DNA from 4 places in the Vibrio sp. YIC-376 genome. Region 3 is predicted to be linked to each of the others. Evidence: predicted binding sites of a transcription regulator. Region 3 holds the regulator's gene; each other region holds the start of a gene.
What was found. The regulator PurR, encoded in region 3, represses purine synthesis genes. The targets are predictions, from matches to a motif close to TNANGNAAACGTTTNCNTNA.
Positions count from the first base shown of each region.

Region 1: a site for PurR is predicted at 1,664-1,683, ahead of WJM94_RS18385 (uracil-xanthine permease family protein). Genes of this name have one in related genera too.
Region 2: a site for PurR is predicted at 1,395-1,414, ahead of ihfA (integration host factor subunit alpha). Genes of this name have one in related genera too.
Region 4: a site for PurR is predicted at 1,489-1,508, ahead of WJM94_RS10765 (NupC/NupG family nucleoside CNT transporter). Genes of this name have one in related genera too.

Region 1 is NZ_JBBWFK010000010.1:118,681-121,895, forward strand. It holds gene envZ (two-component system sensor histidine kinase EnvZ) at 1-38, shown strand, start outside; gene WJM94_RS18385 (uracil-xanthine permease family protein) at 116-1,501, opposite strand; gene recG (ATP-dependent DNA helicase RecG) at 1,724-3,215, opposite strand, start outside.
Region 2 is NZ_JBBWFK010000001.1:291,159-294,373, reverse strand. It holds gene WJM94_RS01290 (phosphoribosylglycinamide formyltransferase) at 87-860, shown strand; gene ihfA (integration host factor subunit alpha) at 979-1,275, opposite strand; gene WJM94_RS01280 (AEC family transporter) at 1,809-2,687, shown strand; gene WJM94_RS01275 (LacI family DNA-binding transcriptional regulator) at 2,920-3,215, opposite strand, start outside.
Region 3 is NZ_JBBWFK010000011.1:30,166-33,380, forward strand. It holds gene torR (two-component system response regulator TorR) at 1-31, opposite strand, end outside; gene torD (molecular chaperone TorD) at 297-944, shown strand; gene purR (HTH-type transcriptional repressor PurR) at 1,379-2,383, shown strand; cyclic di-GMP riboswitch class I at 2,652-2,741, shown strand; gene WJM94_RS18685 (TfoX/Sxy family DNA transformation protein) at 2,858-3,215, shown strand, end outside.
Region 4 is NZ_JBBWFK010000004.1:374,247-377,461, forward strand. It holds gene WJM94_RS10755 (lytic murein transglycosylase) at 1-300, shown strand, start outside; gene WJM94_RS10760 (LysR family transcriptional regulator) at 375-1,319, shown strand; gene WJM94_RS10765 (NupC/NupG family nucleoside CNT transporter) at 1,648-2,847, shown strand; gene folD (bifunctional methylenetetrahydrofolate dehydrogenase/methenyltetrahydrofolate cyclohydrolase FolD) at 2,924-3,215, opposite strand, start outside.

The DNA of each region.
Region 1 (3,215 bases), on a different contig from region 3:
GCGGTTTAATCGCTCAAATCAGCTTCCCAACCAAGTAAATCACCTAACCTGACTACAAATTAAAAAGGCCAACCTAAGTTTCTAGGTTGGCCTTTTGTCTTATCCTATGATCAGTTTAGGATTCTTTGACTTCTTGAGTAGCTGACTCTTCTTCCAGTTTTTCAGGCAATAACAAGTTCAAGATGATTGCTGTGATACCACCGGCAGCCACACCTGTTGAGAAGATGCTCTTAATAAACTCAGGCATGAATTGTAGAATTTCAGGCTTCTGAGCAATACCCAGGCCCATAGAGAAGGACAGCGCCATGATAAGAATGGCACGACGGTCTAGATCCACACGAGAGATAATACGCACACCTGCAGCCGCAATCGTACCGAACATGACGATGGTTGCGCCGCCAAGTACAGGTTCAGGAATCAGCTGTACGAAGCTTGCCACGCCTGGGAATAAGCCAAGTAAAACCAGCATAGCAGCGATGAAGTAGCCTACGTAACGGCTTGCCACGCCCGTCAGCATGATGATGCCGTTGTTTTGGCTGAAGGTAGAGTTAGGGAAACTGTTAAAGATGGCTGCGATAGCGGAGTTCAGGCCGTCAGCCAACACACCACCTTTAATGCGTTTCATGTAAACTGGGCCTTTGACTGGCTCGCCTGATACTTCTGACGTTGCAGTAATATCACCAATGGCTTCCAGCGCAGTAATGAAGAAAATCAGTACCAGCGGGATAAATAGCGACCAGTCAAAAGCTAAGCCATATTGCATTGGAATTGGTAGCGCAACCAGATTGGTTTCACTCAGCGCTGATGTGTCTACCATACCCATAAAGTAGGCCATCACGTAACCAACCAGCATGGCAATAACAATAGAAGCAACGCGAATATACGGGTTATTTGAACGGTTCAGAATCACTATCAGGCCAAGAACGGTACCAGCCAGAGCCAGTTTATCCAGGCTGCCGAACGTGCCGTCACCCATTGCAGCATAGCCACCGCCCATCGAGACTAAACCGACTTGAATCAGCGTCAGGCCAATTAATGTCACTACGATACCCGAAACCAGTGGGGTGATAATACGGCGCGCGTATTCAAGGACACGTGAAAGCAGAATTTCGGCGAATGAGGCCACCAGAATGGTGCCAAAAATCGCTGCCATCATGGTGTTGATGTCAGCGCCGCCAGCTTTTAATGACAAACCAGCACCGATAATTGGGCCTAAAAAGTTAAAGCTTGTGCCTTGCACAGACAGTAATCCAGAGCCTACCGGACCGAAGGTACGAATCTGGATAAATGAAGAGACACCAGAAGCAAATAGAGACATGCTGATAATAGTGTTGGTCTGATCAGCCGGAACACCTAAAGATTGGCAGATGATCAATGAAGGTGTGATAACTGCGACGAACATCGCAAGCAGGTGCTGAATGGCTGCGAAAATGGTTTGTGGCAGTGGTGGGCGATCATTTAATTGATAGACCAGTTCCGAAGATCGGTTTGAAGTTGTCATGGTTTGTCTCGCTTGTCGCAATGTGTATTCCCCAGAACTCGCTGAATGGGAGCACTGGGATGAGCTGACGTTTTGATCTGTGATTGCTGTTAATCAGTGTCAACTCAGATTGGCTTGGGTAAATCCCCTAAATTTGTGCGCGATTATAGAGCGATTCACCTAAAAAGCAAACGGTTGCTTTGGGTGGCAACTTGAAAATCCGTCGATTGACCTACGTTGGACTTATGCTTTTGAATAGATGTCTCGCTCGCCTAACCAACGATCGATAATGGCAGTGGCACTAGTAGGGTAATTGTCGTGAATATGGCGTGCAATGCGCTGAACTTCGGGAATTAAACGCTGATCTCGAACCAAGTCGGCAATCTTAAAATCTGCCAGACCCGTTTGCTTGGTCCCCAACAATTCACCAGGGCCTCGGATCTCCAAATCTTTTTGCGCAATAACAAAACCGTCATTGCTTTCACGTAGTACGCCAAGACGCTTTTGCGCCGTTTTGGACAATGGAGAGTGGTAGAGCAGAACGCAGTGACTGGCGACAGAGCCGCGCCCTACGCGGCCTCTTAGCTGGTGTAGCTGAGCTAGACCGAGTCGTTCCGGGTTTTCGATAATCATCAGGCTTGAGTTTGGCACGTCTACTCCGACCTCTATCACGGTTGTTGCGACGAGCAGGTGGAGTTGGTTATTTTTAAAATCCTGCATCACGGCCTGTTTTTCAGCGGGTTTCATGCGGCCGTGAACCAAGCCAATTTTCACATCAGGCAGTTTGCGCTGTAGGTCTTCTGCGGTATCAGCGGCGGCTTGTGCCTCCAAGACTTCAGATTCATCAATTAAGGTACACACCCAGTAAGCTTGTTTACCTTCGTTAAGGCAGGCATTACGCACCCGTTCTACGATGTCGTCGCGCTTTGTATCTGGAATCGCCACGGTTTGAATTGGCGTTCGTCCCGGCGGTAACTCGTCAATCACTGAAGTTTCCAGGTCGGCATACGCAGTCATCGCCAACGTACGCGGAATCGGGGTTGCGGTCATGATCAACTGATGCGGATAAGCACCTTGCTTGGCGCCTTTCTCGCGCAACTCTAATCGCTGGTGGACGCCAAAACGGTGTTGCTCATCAATAATCACCAGAGCCAGATGATGGAATTCAACATGCTCCTGAAAAAGCGCGTGAGTACCCACTACCATTTGCGCTTCACCACTGGCAATGCGTGCGAGTTCCGCTTCTTTGGTTTTCCCCTTTAATTTACCAGCCAGCCAGCCTACCTGAATTCCCATGGCTTCAAACCAGTTAGCGAAGTTGATCGCGTGTTGCTCTGCAAGCAGTTCGGTTGGTGCCATCAGAGCCACCTGATAACCGTGTTCAATCGCACGAACGGCGGCCAGCGCAGCTACTAATGTTTTGCCTGACCCAACATCACCCTGAACAAGGCGCATCATCGGATGTGCTTTTTCGAGGTCGGCTTCAATCTCTTTTACCACGCGCGCCTGTGCGTTGGTTGGTGAGAATGGCAATTGGGCCAGCAACTGGTTCTTCAGCTTTTCACAAGGGGCAAGAGGCAAGGCGATATCTTGTTGCCCTTTGCTGCGTACGGCCAACATTGAGAGATTCTGTGCCAGTAGCTCTTCCATGATCAGGCGGATTTGAGCCGGGTGCTTACCGTCATCAAACTCATCCAGGTTGATCGTCGGAGGCGGTCGGTGAATGGTGTGCAGC
Region 2 (3,215 bases), on a different contig from region 3:
CCATTAATGAATAGCAACCTAATTTGCCAAACTTAGCGACCTTTTTGTTCCCCATTATCTAAGTGCAAGTAAGTTAAGGAGAGTGAATGAGCTTATTTTTCCGTACAACAGCATTGATGCTTTTGGTACTAAGCCGTGCACCCGCATTCGCCGCAATTCCTAGTACTCCAAGTAACGAGCAAAATCGTTCCACCAGTCAAAACGAAGTTTGTTCAAAACTATTCAAACATAGCCTTAGTGGTTTGTATGGTATTCAGACTCTAGATACAAACCCAACTCAACCCTATTCGGATTTCGATATTCTTTATAGCAAAGCACATCAAGCGCAATTTGAGCTTGAAACCATCTGTAAAAGCACTGCCCTTCTCAACGACGCCCAACCCTACTTTGCCGGCGTAAAATCCAAACAACGAGCAGAAGAAAAAATTTCCCACGAACTGGACGGTCAGGTTGAGCGCATTACCGATCTGGCGCGAGCGACAATTGTGGCGGAAGATGTGGCAAGTTTAGTTTCGATATACGAAACACTGGAACGTGAAACGACGATTGTTAACGTCAAAAATCGATTTAAAAAGCCTGGCCCATCAGGTTACCGAGATTTAAACCTACTGGTTCGTCTACCTAAAACCAATCTTGTCGCAGAAGTTCAAATACATTTGAAAGCTATTGCGGATGTGAAAAACGGCCCGGAACACGACCTATATGAGAAAATTCAGAAACTTGAACGACAAGCGATAATGGAAAAACGTAGCCTGACTGAGTTTGAAATGGCATCAGTAAGAACCATGCGCAGTCAAGCGAAGAACTTGTACCAACAGGCATGGCAGCCTTACTTAACCACGCATTTAGAAGCTGCTTAGCAAAACATCTTCTCTGAAAATAATAAACCACCGCATTGCGGTGGTTTTCTTTTGTATGCCGACACTATATGCACACATAACAAATGACCACGATCAGGCCGTGATCGATTTGATTGTTTTACTGTTCTTTCTTAAGACTTTCTACGCGAGCTTTCAACTTCTGGCCCGGGCGGAAGGTAACGACACGTCGAGCAGTAATTGGAATATCTTCACCGGTTTTCGGGTTACGACCAGGTCGTTCGTTCTTGTCACGAAGATCAAAATTTCCAAAACCTGACAGTTTTACCTGTTCGCCACTTTCCAGTGCCTTACGAATTTCTTCAAAGAACACTTCCACCGTTTCCTTGGCGTCCCGTTTACTAAATCCCAATTTATCAAACAGGTTTTCTGCCAATTCGGCTTTTGTGAGCGCCATAAAACTTTCCTCAAAGCTATGTTTAACAATGCTACCTAGTGTAGCGCCAGAGCAGTTTTACCCTACCAATTCAACAACATATCGGGGTTACATCAGGAAGTGTATGACAAGCTTATGATTTTCGCCAACTTTTTTCTTTATGAATAAATGGATTACAGATGGATAAATTATTGTTAAATGCCGACATTTTAACGCTTTTTATTTAGAGAATCCTTAAATACAAATTACAAGCAGTCATATTAACCAATAAATCTTATTAATTTGGTATATAAAACTATTCAATAAATATGTCAGCTATAGACTAAATTACAAACCTCTGACATAAAACTTATCGGTATTTCAGTGATTTATATGTAACTGGATACCTAATCAAATAGTTCTGCCATATAGCTAGCAAGCGCCAGTTCTCCGTTTTAAAGCTTGATTCACCCCAAGGTTCTCGCTGTTTTACGATGACTCACCATACAAAGGTTGATAATGTGAATCTAAGTTCATTTAGTAACTAATTTTTTACCATCTATTTAAGAGCGGTCATGATAAATCAAGTCATTAATATTCTTTTTCCTGTATTTGCTCTTGTTGGCGTAGGTTATCTTGTGGGGCGTCATATCAAACCCGACTTCCGCCCAATCAATCGAATCAACATTGATGTATTTACCCCTGCTTTGGTATTTTCTTCGCTTGTCAGCATGCCGCTTGATGCTGATCAGGGGCCTCTTCTTTTCGCCGCCGTTATCGCTGTTTTAGCCCCGGGTTTACTTATGATACCTATCTGTAAAGCGACTGGGTTAACCTTTAAAGCCTGGGCGCCCCCACACATGTTTCGTAACAGTGGCAACTTAGCTATCCCTCTATTTACTTACACATTCGGAGATGTTGCGCTTTCTTCAGCGGTTTTGCTGTTTGTTGTTTCAGCTTGTTTGCATGTTAGTTTAGGGGTAATACTACTGAGTAACGGGAATCCGCTGAAGCAGATCATCAAAATGCCAATATTTTTTTCGGCTTCTCTCGCATTAGGTTTGAACTTATCGGGAATCGGGGCGTGGACTCCCTTATATGAAGCAACCGCCTTGTTAGGCCAAGCGGCTGTACCTGTCATGTTACTGTCTCTTGGTGCACAGATGTGTAACTTACGCTTGGATGGCCTAAAAATTGGTGTGACCTGTACAGTACAATCACTGGCAACGGGAGCAGTCGCGTTTGCGTTAATCTACTGGTTCATTCCACTGCCGACCATGCAGTTACAGATGATGGTACTTTTCACCATGTTACCGCCTGCCGTTATGAATTATTTATTCGCAGAGCGGCTGAATATAGAACCAATGAAAGTTGCTTCGATGGTGTTATTTGGCAATTTTTTCAGTGTCCTGACCCTGCCCTTGCTGCTCAGTTACACTTTATCGCTCTCTTAATACAAAGAGAGCCACCCTAACAGTTAGTGCCATTTACTTAACAGCAAACAGTTTATTTCAATCAACCGTCATCCTGGATAGCGACGAAGGAGCGTGATTCAGGATCTTCTATTCGAGCACTTTGTTGTCAAAGGTATTTCACTATATTCTCAGCGTGATGATACTAGATTCCTAGTCTCGCTAAGGCTCGCTGGAATGACCCTATAAGAGTCGTTAAGTTACTAGCATGACCCTAACGATAGTGTAATTTTGCAGGAAGAGTCAGATGTTCCGCTTGACGGTCTGGCGAATCAACTAGCGCAGTGACTTGCTCAAATAAGGTTTGGGCGATAAGTTCGCAATCTTGTTCAATTGAATCAATTTTTATCGGCAAACAGTCCAACATTGCTGAATTATCGAATGTGGCTATTTTTATATTTTCATTTAGCAACCGATGTTCCGTCAGATAGCGCAGAGCGCCTTCCAGAATGGAATAAGAAGCAACAAATATTCTTGTCGGTAGACGCCCAATATCTTGTTGAATCTCCT
Region 3 (3,215 bases):
CATCTTCTACGACTAATACGTGATAGCTCATTTACGCCACTTTCTGTCATTTTATTATCCGAGATGTATTCTATTCATAACTATTAACATTTCTAGTCACTGGCACATTAAAAAGCAAGATTTCACGCTTTTGTTGATTCAAAACAAGCTTGCTGAACACTGTTAATAAACAGACACATTTGGCCATAAAACATAATAGTTGTAGTTATTGCTGTTCATTTTAATTGATTACACTTAAAGGACATCCGTTATTGATTTTATGATGCTATACATAAAGCATCATTCAGGAGCCTAAAATGCAAGAAGTGAAAGCTTTTAATGAAAAACGCGCCGAAATTTACTGGTGGTTTTCTAGCTTGTTCGCCAAAGAACTGACAGACAAAGAACTGGAAGCTTACCACAGTGTTGAAATTCGTAGCTTTTTAGCTGGCTTAGGTGAAAATGAATCGCTAAAACCTTCCGTTGATGCCCTGGTAGATGCACTGAACCGCTTGCAAGATCGTGAAGACGCTCAGCTCGAACTCGCTGCTGACTTTTGTGAACTGTTCTTAAAAACAGAAAAGTATGGCGCTCTGCCTTACGCTTCTATGTACATTGGTGAAACCGGTTTGCTTAATGATAAGCCAGCGGAGGAAATGGAGAAGTTGATGGCTGAGTTCGGTGTACAAGTGGACGACAAACTCAACGAACCTGCCGATCACTTAGCAGTAGAACTCGATTTTTTAGGAAACATGATCATCCGTTCCAACGAGTTTGAACAGGAAAAGCATATGGAAGAAGCTTTCTCAAAACAAAATGACTTCATTGTGCATCAACTCTTATCGTGGCTGCCACAATTCGCAGCGAAATGTAAGCAGCTGGATGATTTCGGCTTCTACGCGAACGTCGCGCAACTATTAATTGCATTTTGTAAACTGGACAGTACTTACCTTCTTGGTGAATAATTGCCGCCAATTATTGGGAGCCTGTTTTTAGGCTCCCCATTTTTATTCGTTTGCCCCTAATCTAGTTCCAATCGCTTGCTTTTTTTTGCAATCAAAATGTGACTTCAAAGACACAAAACTGCTGCTGAAATTATTGCCAGCCAGTCTACATAGGGCTAAAATGTGAACGCAAACGATTAAATATGATTTTTATGTAAACCGCTGAAATAAAGCGGTTTTTGTGTTTTCTTAATAGGTTGACGATCTCTTCTTCGTGCAGTCGAAAAAGGTAGGACAACTCAACCGTATTGCTACAAACCTTCTACCGATTTCGGAGCTATCACTGCTAATCATACTCAGCATCAACGTTTTAGTTGCGCTAAGTTTACAAAAAGCATTCAGCAAAAGGTTTTATACTCCACGGTATATTAGTAGCTCGATACAGGACACCATTTATGGCCACTATAAAAGACGTTGCTCGATTAGCCGGCGTTTCTACTACTACAGTCTCGCACGTTATCAACAAAACACGTTTTGTTGCAGAAGCAACTCAAGAAAAAGTAATGAAAGCTGTTGATGAGCTTAATTACGCGCCGAGTGCAGTTGCTCGTAGTTTGAAATGTAACTCAACTCGTACCATCGGTATGTTGGTAACTCAATCTACTAACCTATTCTTCTCAGAAGTCATCGATGGTGTTGAAAGCTACTGTTATCGTCAAGGTTACACTCTTATTTTATGTAATACCGGCGGTATCTACGAAAAGCAAAGAGATTACATTCGCATGCTGGCTGAAAAGCGTGTTGATGGCATCCTGGTTATGTGTTCAGACCTAACGGAAGAGCTAAAAGAGATGCTTGACCGTCACGCTGACATTCCAAAAGTAGTCATGGATTGGGGTCCAGAAAGCTCTCAAGCAGACAAAATCATGGATAACTCAGAAGAAGGTGGCTATATCGCAACCAAGTATCTGATTGACAACGGTCATACTGATATTGCCTGCTTAAGTGGTCACTTTGAAAAGCTAGCGTGCCAAGAACGTATTATGGGCTTCCGCCGTGCAATGGCAGAAGCGAACATACCTGTAAACGAAGATTGGATTCTTGAAGGTAACTTTGAGTGCGATACGGCTGTTCTCGTTGCAGACAAAATTACAGCAATGGAACAACGTCCAACAGCAGTATTCTGTTTCAATGACACAATGGCATTGGGCTTAATGAGCCGATTACAACAAAATGGCATTAAGATCCCCGACGATGTTTCCGTGATTGGTTACGACAATATCGAGTTGGCCGAATACTTTTCTCCACCACTCACGACGATTCACCAACCGAAACGTCGTGTCGGTAAAAATGCATTCGAAATTCTACTGGAACGAATTAAAGACAAAGAACACGAAAAACGCATTTTTGAAATGCAGCCAGAACTGGTCGTTCGAAATACAGTGAAGAAACTCAATTAATTGACATTAAGCGCTCTCCGGAGCGCTTATTTTTCGTCTCAACATAAGCCTTATACTCAATATCATCAGCGATCAAAAAGTTAAATATTAGGTAAGTTGCTGTTTTATTTGTGCGTAATACTTTTCTTACAACCATACCTTTCATTAAAAAACCCTTGCCTCACAAATGCATCACGACGCATAATTTTAATGAATTTTCCTGAACCAATATCACACTTTATTAGCTAAAATGTGATGTTAATTCAAGAGACGAAGTATTCTCGACATGTCACGCACAGGGCAAACCATCCGAAAGGGTGGGACGCAAAGCTTCCGGCCTGAACCATTTGATTAAATGGAAGGTAGCGGGGTTACCGATGGCAAATATGCATATGATGAGTTTACCCTATAATGACATTGTTTCTGCATGTATTTGCTATTCTCTCGGACCTGACTTTTGGTGGCGTAATGTTAATTACACCGAGATAACACATCATGGATAAACCGATACTCAAAGATTCTATGAAGCTATTTGAGGCACTTGGTACAATCAAGTCGCGCTCAATGTTTGGTGGCTTTGGACTTTTCGCTGATGAGACGATGTTTGCACTAGTTGTGAATGATCAACTTCATATACGAGCAGACCAACAAACTTCATCTAATTTCGAGACGCAAGGACTCAAACCCTACGTTTATAAAAAGCGAGGGTTTCCGGTCGTTACTAAATACTACGCGATTTCCAACGATTTATGGGAATCAAACGAGCGTTTGATAGAAGTAGCAAAGCAGTCGTTAGCACAAGCCAAATTAGAAAAAAAGCAACAAGCCAGTAGTAAACCTAACAGATTGAAAG
Region 4 (3,215 bases), on a different contig from region 3:
GACAAGTTCACGTGGGGGCGTCAGGTAAAAGTCCCGAAAGGCATTGACCACAACTTGGAAGGTCGTGCTGAAGAGAAAGGTAAGTACCTCCAAGAGTGGAGCAAATTAGGCATCACGAAATTTGATGGTAGCCCATTACCTAAATTGGATGAGGACATCAAAGCCTGGTTGATTATGCCTGACGACGAAAATGGTCGTACGTATCTGGTTTACAATAACTACAATGTCTTAATGAAGTGGAACCGCTCTTACTACTTCGCGCTTGCCGTCAGTCATTTAGCTGACCGAATCATATACTAATTTGTAGTTAGATATTACGTTGTAGGGGCTCTTCGGAGCCCTTTGTTTTTCCTACATTTAAATCGAGGTAATACGTGTTATCTGAACGTGCCGCACAAATGGTGATCTTTTCAGTATTGATCAAACACAAAAGCTTCACTGCGGCTGCAAAAAGTCTCGGCGTATCCGTGTCTCACGTGAGCAAGCAGCTTAGCCAATTAGAGGATTCGCTTGGAATCAAACTGGTTCAGCGCACGACTCGAAGCTTTACAGCGACAGAAGCGGGAAAAACATTTTATCATCATTGTGAGCAGGTGGTTCAGGCGGTCAACAGCGCAACATTGGAAATGGAAAGCCAGAGAGATGAAGTAGCCGGGTTAGTTCGTTTAGGCATATCTCAATCGTTCGGCACATTACATATCATTCCTGCCATTCAGGAGTTGCGAGAGCTTTATCCTCAACTTCAAGTCGAAGTGCATTTGTTTGATTACAAAGTCGATATGTTGGCTGAAGGGCTGGATTTGTGGGTGACCAACAATGAACACTTGCCTGAAGGTTACATTGCACAGCGACTGACAGACTGTCAGTTTGTTGTGGCGGCATCACCGGATTACTTGCTTAATCATGATAAGCCAACCGAACCCAATGATTTGACTTTGCATAACTGCCTTATATACAGAAGCTGGGAACGTGATTACACAGGATGGGCGTTTACAAAAGGTCAGCAAGAGTTGAATGTTAAAGTTACCGGGAATTATTCAGTAGATCTCGCAGAAGCCGTGCGTGACGCCGCCATTGCAGGGTGGGGGATCGCGTATCTTGCGACTTATTTACTGGGTGATGAGTTCAGAACGGGTAAGCTGATTCAATTATTGCCAGACTGGAAAGCCAGCCAGTCGATGCCGTTTTATGCGGTATACCCCAGCCGACAGCATATGCCGAAGAAAATTTCTGCGGTCATTCATTTCATCAAACAGAAAATTGGCACTCCTTGTCATTGGGATCAGCGTTTAGCGCCTTATATCTCAATTCCGAAGTAATGATACTTAAATGACTTCAAGATGCGGGATTTAAATCGTTGCCGCGTCTGCATACCAAGCCATCCTCTCTGAACTAAAAATCTTGAGGTTAATGAGTTATACAAGGTGATTTTCGTCACAAAATTTTTTCTAAATTCATAAACATATTTTCCATATAGAAATAATAATAAAAAGCAAACGTTTATCATTATGTAATTCAATGTCTTATCTTGGTGCTTAAATGTTGAGCGTTTGAAGTTTTCACATTGTTAACAACCTCAACTTGCAGCATTTTGAGTCCACTATACAATCCGACCCCTTTCCTATCCCCCTTCTGTCGGACCCATTTATGAACTCAATTATTGGTATCGTAGCCATACTATTCGTAGCATGGCTACTTTCTACAAATAGAAAAAATATAAAGCTAAGAACTGTGTCGTTTGCTTTTGCCCTGCAAGTGTTGTTTGCAGTATTGGTTTTATATGTGCCAGCGGGACGAGATGCCCTAAATTCAGTGAGCAGTGTTGTATCTAGCTTGATCAACTATGGTCAGGAAGGTATCGCATTTTTATTCGGTAATTTGGCGACAGGGGGCTTCACCTTTGCGATCAATGTTCTCGGTATCATCATTTTCTTCTCTTCTCTGATTGCCGGTCTTTACCACATCGGTGTGATGCCAAAAATGATTAACTTCATCGGTGGCGCTATCCAAAAGCTGTTAGGCATTGGCCGTGCTGAGTCTTTGTCTGCCACAGCGAATATCTTTGTTGGTACGATTGAAGCACCATTGATGGTTAAACCTTACCTAAAACACATGACGGATTCGCAGTTCTTTGCGGTCATGACTGGTGGTTTGGCTTCAGTTGCTGGTGGTACGTTGGTAGGCTATGCCTCGTTAGGCGTTGACCTGAACTACCTAATCGCGGCGGCATTTATGTCTGCGCCAGCGGGGTTGTTGATGGCTAAAATTCTGATTCCGGAAGATACAGAACGAACTGAAGAGTTCGACATTAATCAGGTTGAGATACCACGCGCGACGAACGTAGTTGAAGCATTGGCTGATGGTGCTATGGCTGGTGTACGTATTGCGGTAGCGGTAGGTGGTACCTTACTGGCGTTTATTAGTGTGATCGCATTGCTAAACGGCATCCTAGGTTGGTTTGGTGAAGTCATCGGAACGCCACTAAGCTTTGAATTAATCTTAGGTTACGTGTTTGCACCTGTTGCATGGCTGATTGGTGTGCCATGGGCAGAAGCGAATACTGCAGGTTCACTGATTGGTAATAAGATCGTCGTAAACGAGTTTGTTGCTTTTATCCAACTAACGGAAGTGAAAACTCAATTAAGTGCGCACTCTCAAGCGATTGTGACGTTTGCATTGTGTGGCTTTGCTAATATCTCAAGCATGGCAATGCTTATTGGTGGTTTAGGCTCTCTGGTACCAGAGAAGCGTACTTTTGTTTCTAAACATGGATTCCGCGCGATTATTGCCGGTGTCATGGCGAACTTAATGAGTGCTTCGATTGCAGGAGTGATTTTAAGTCTGTAAACACGAATATTTCATTCGCTCAAATAGAAAAAAGGCTCCTTGTTCAGGAGCCTTTTTCGTATCTAAAAGCCGTTAATTACTTGTCAGTATGGAACTGTTCACAAGCCAGCATCGTATTTTCAATCAGGCTAGCTACAGTCATTGGGCCAACGCCTCCAGGTACTGGAGTAATGAAGCTCGCGCTTTCACGTGCTTTATCGTATTCCACGTCACCAACCAGTTTGCCGGAGTCAAGACGGTTGATACCTACATCGACAACCACTGCGCCTTTCTTGATCCATTCTCCAGGAATGAAGTTTGGTTTACCTACTGCGACGATAACGATGTCCGCTTGACGAACGTAGCTCTCTAAGTCTTTAGTGAAGCGG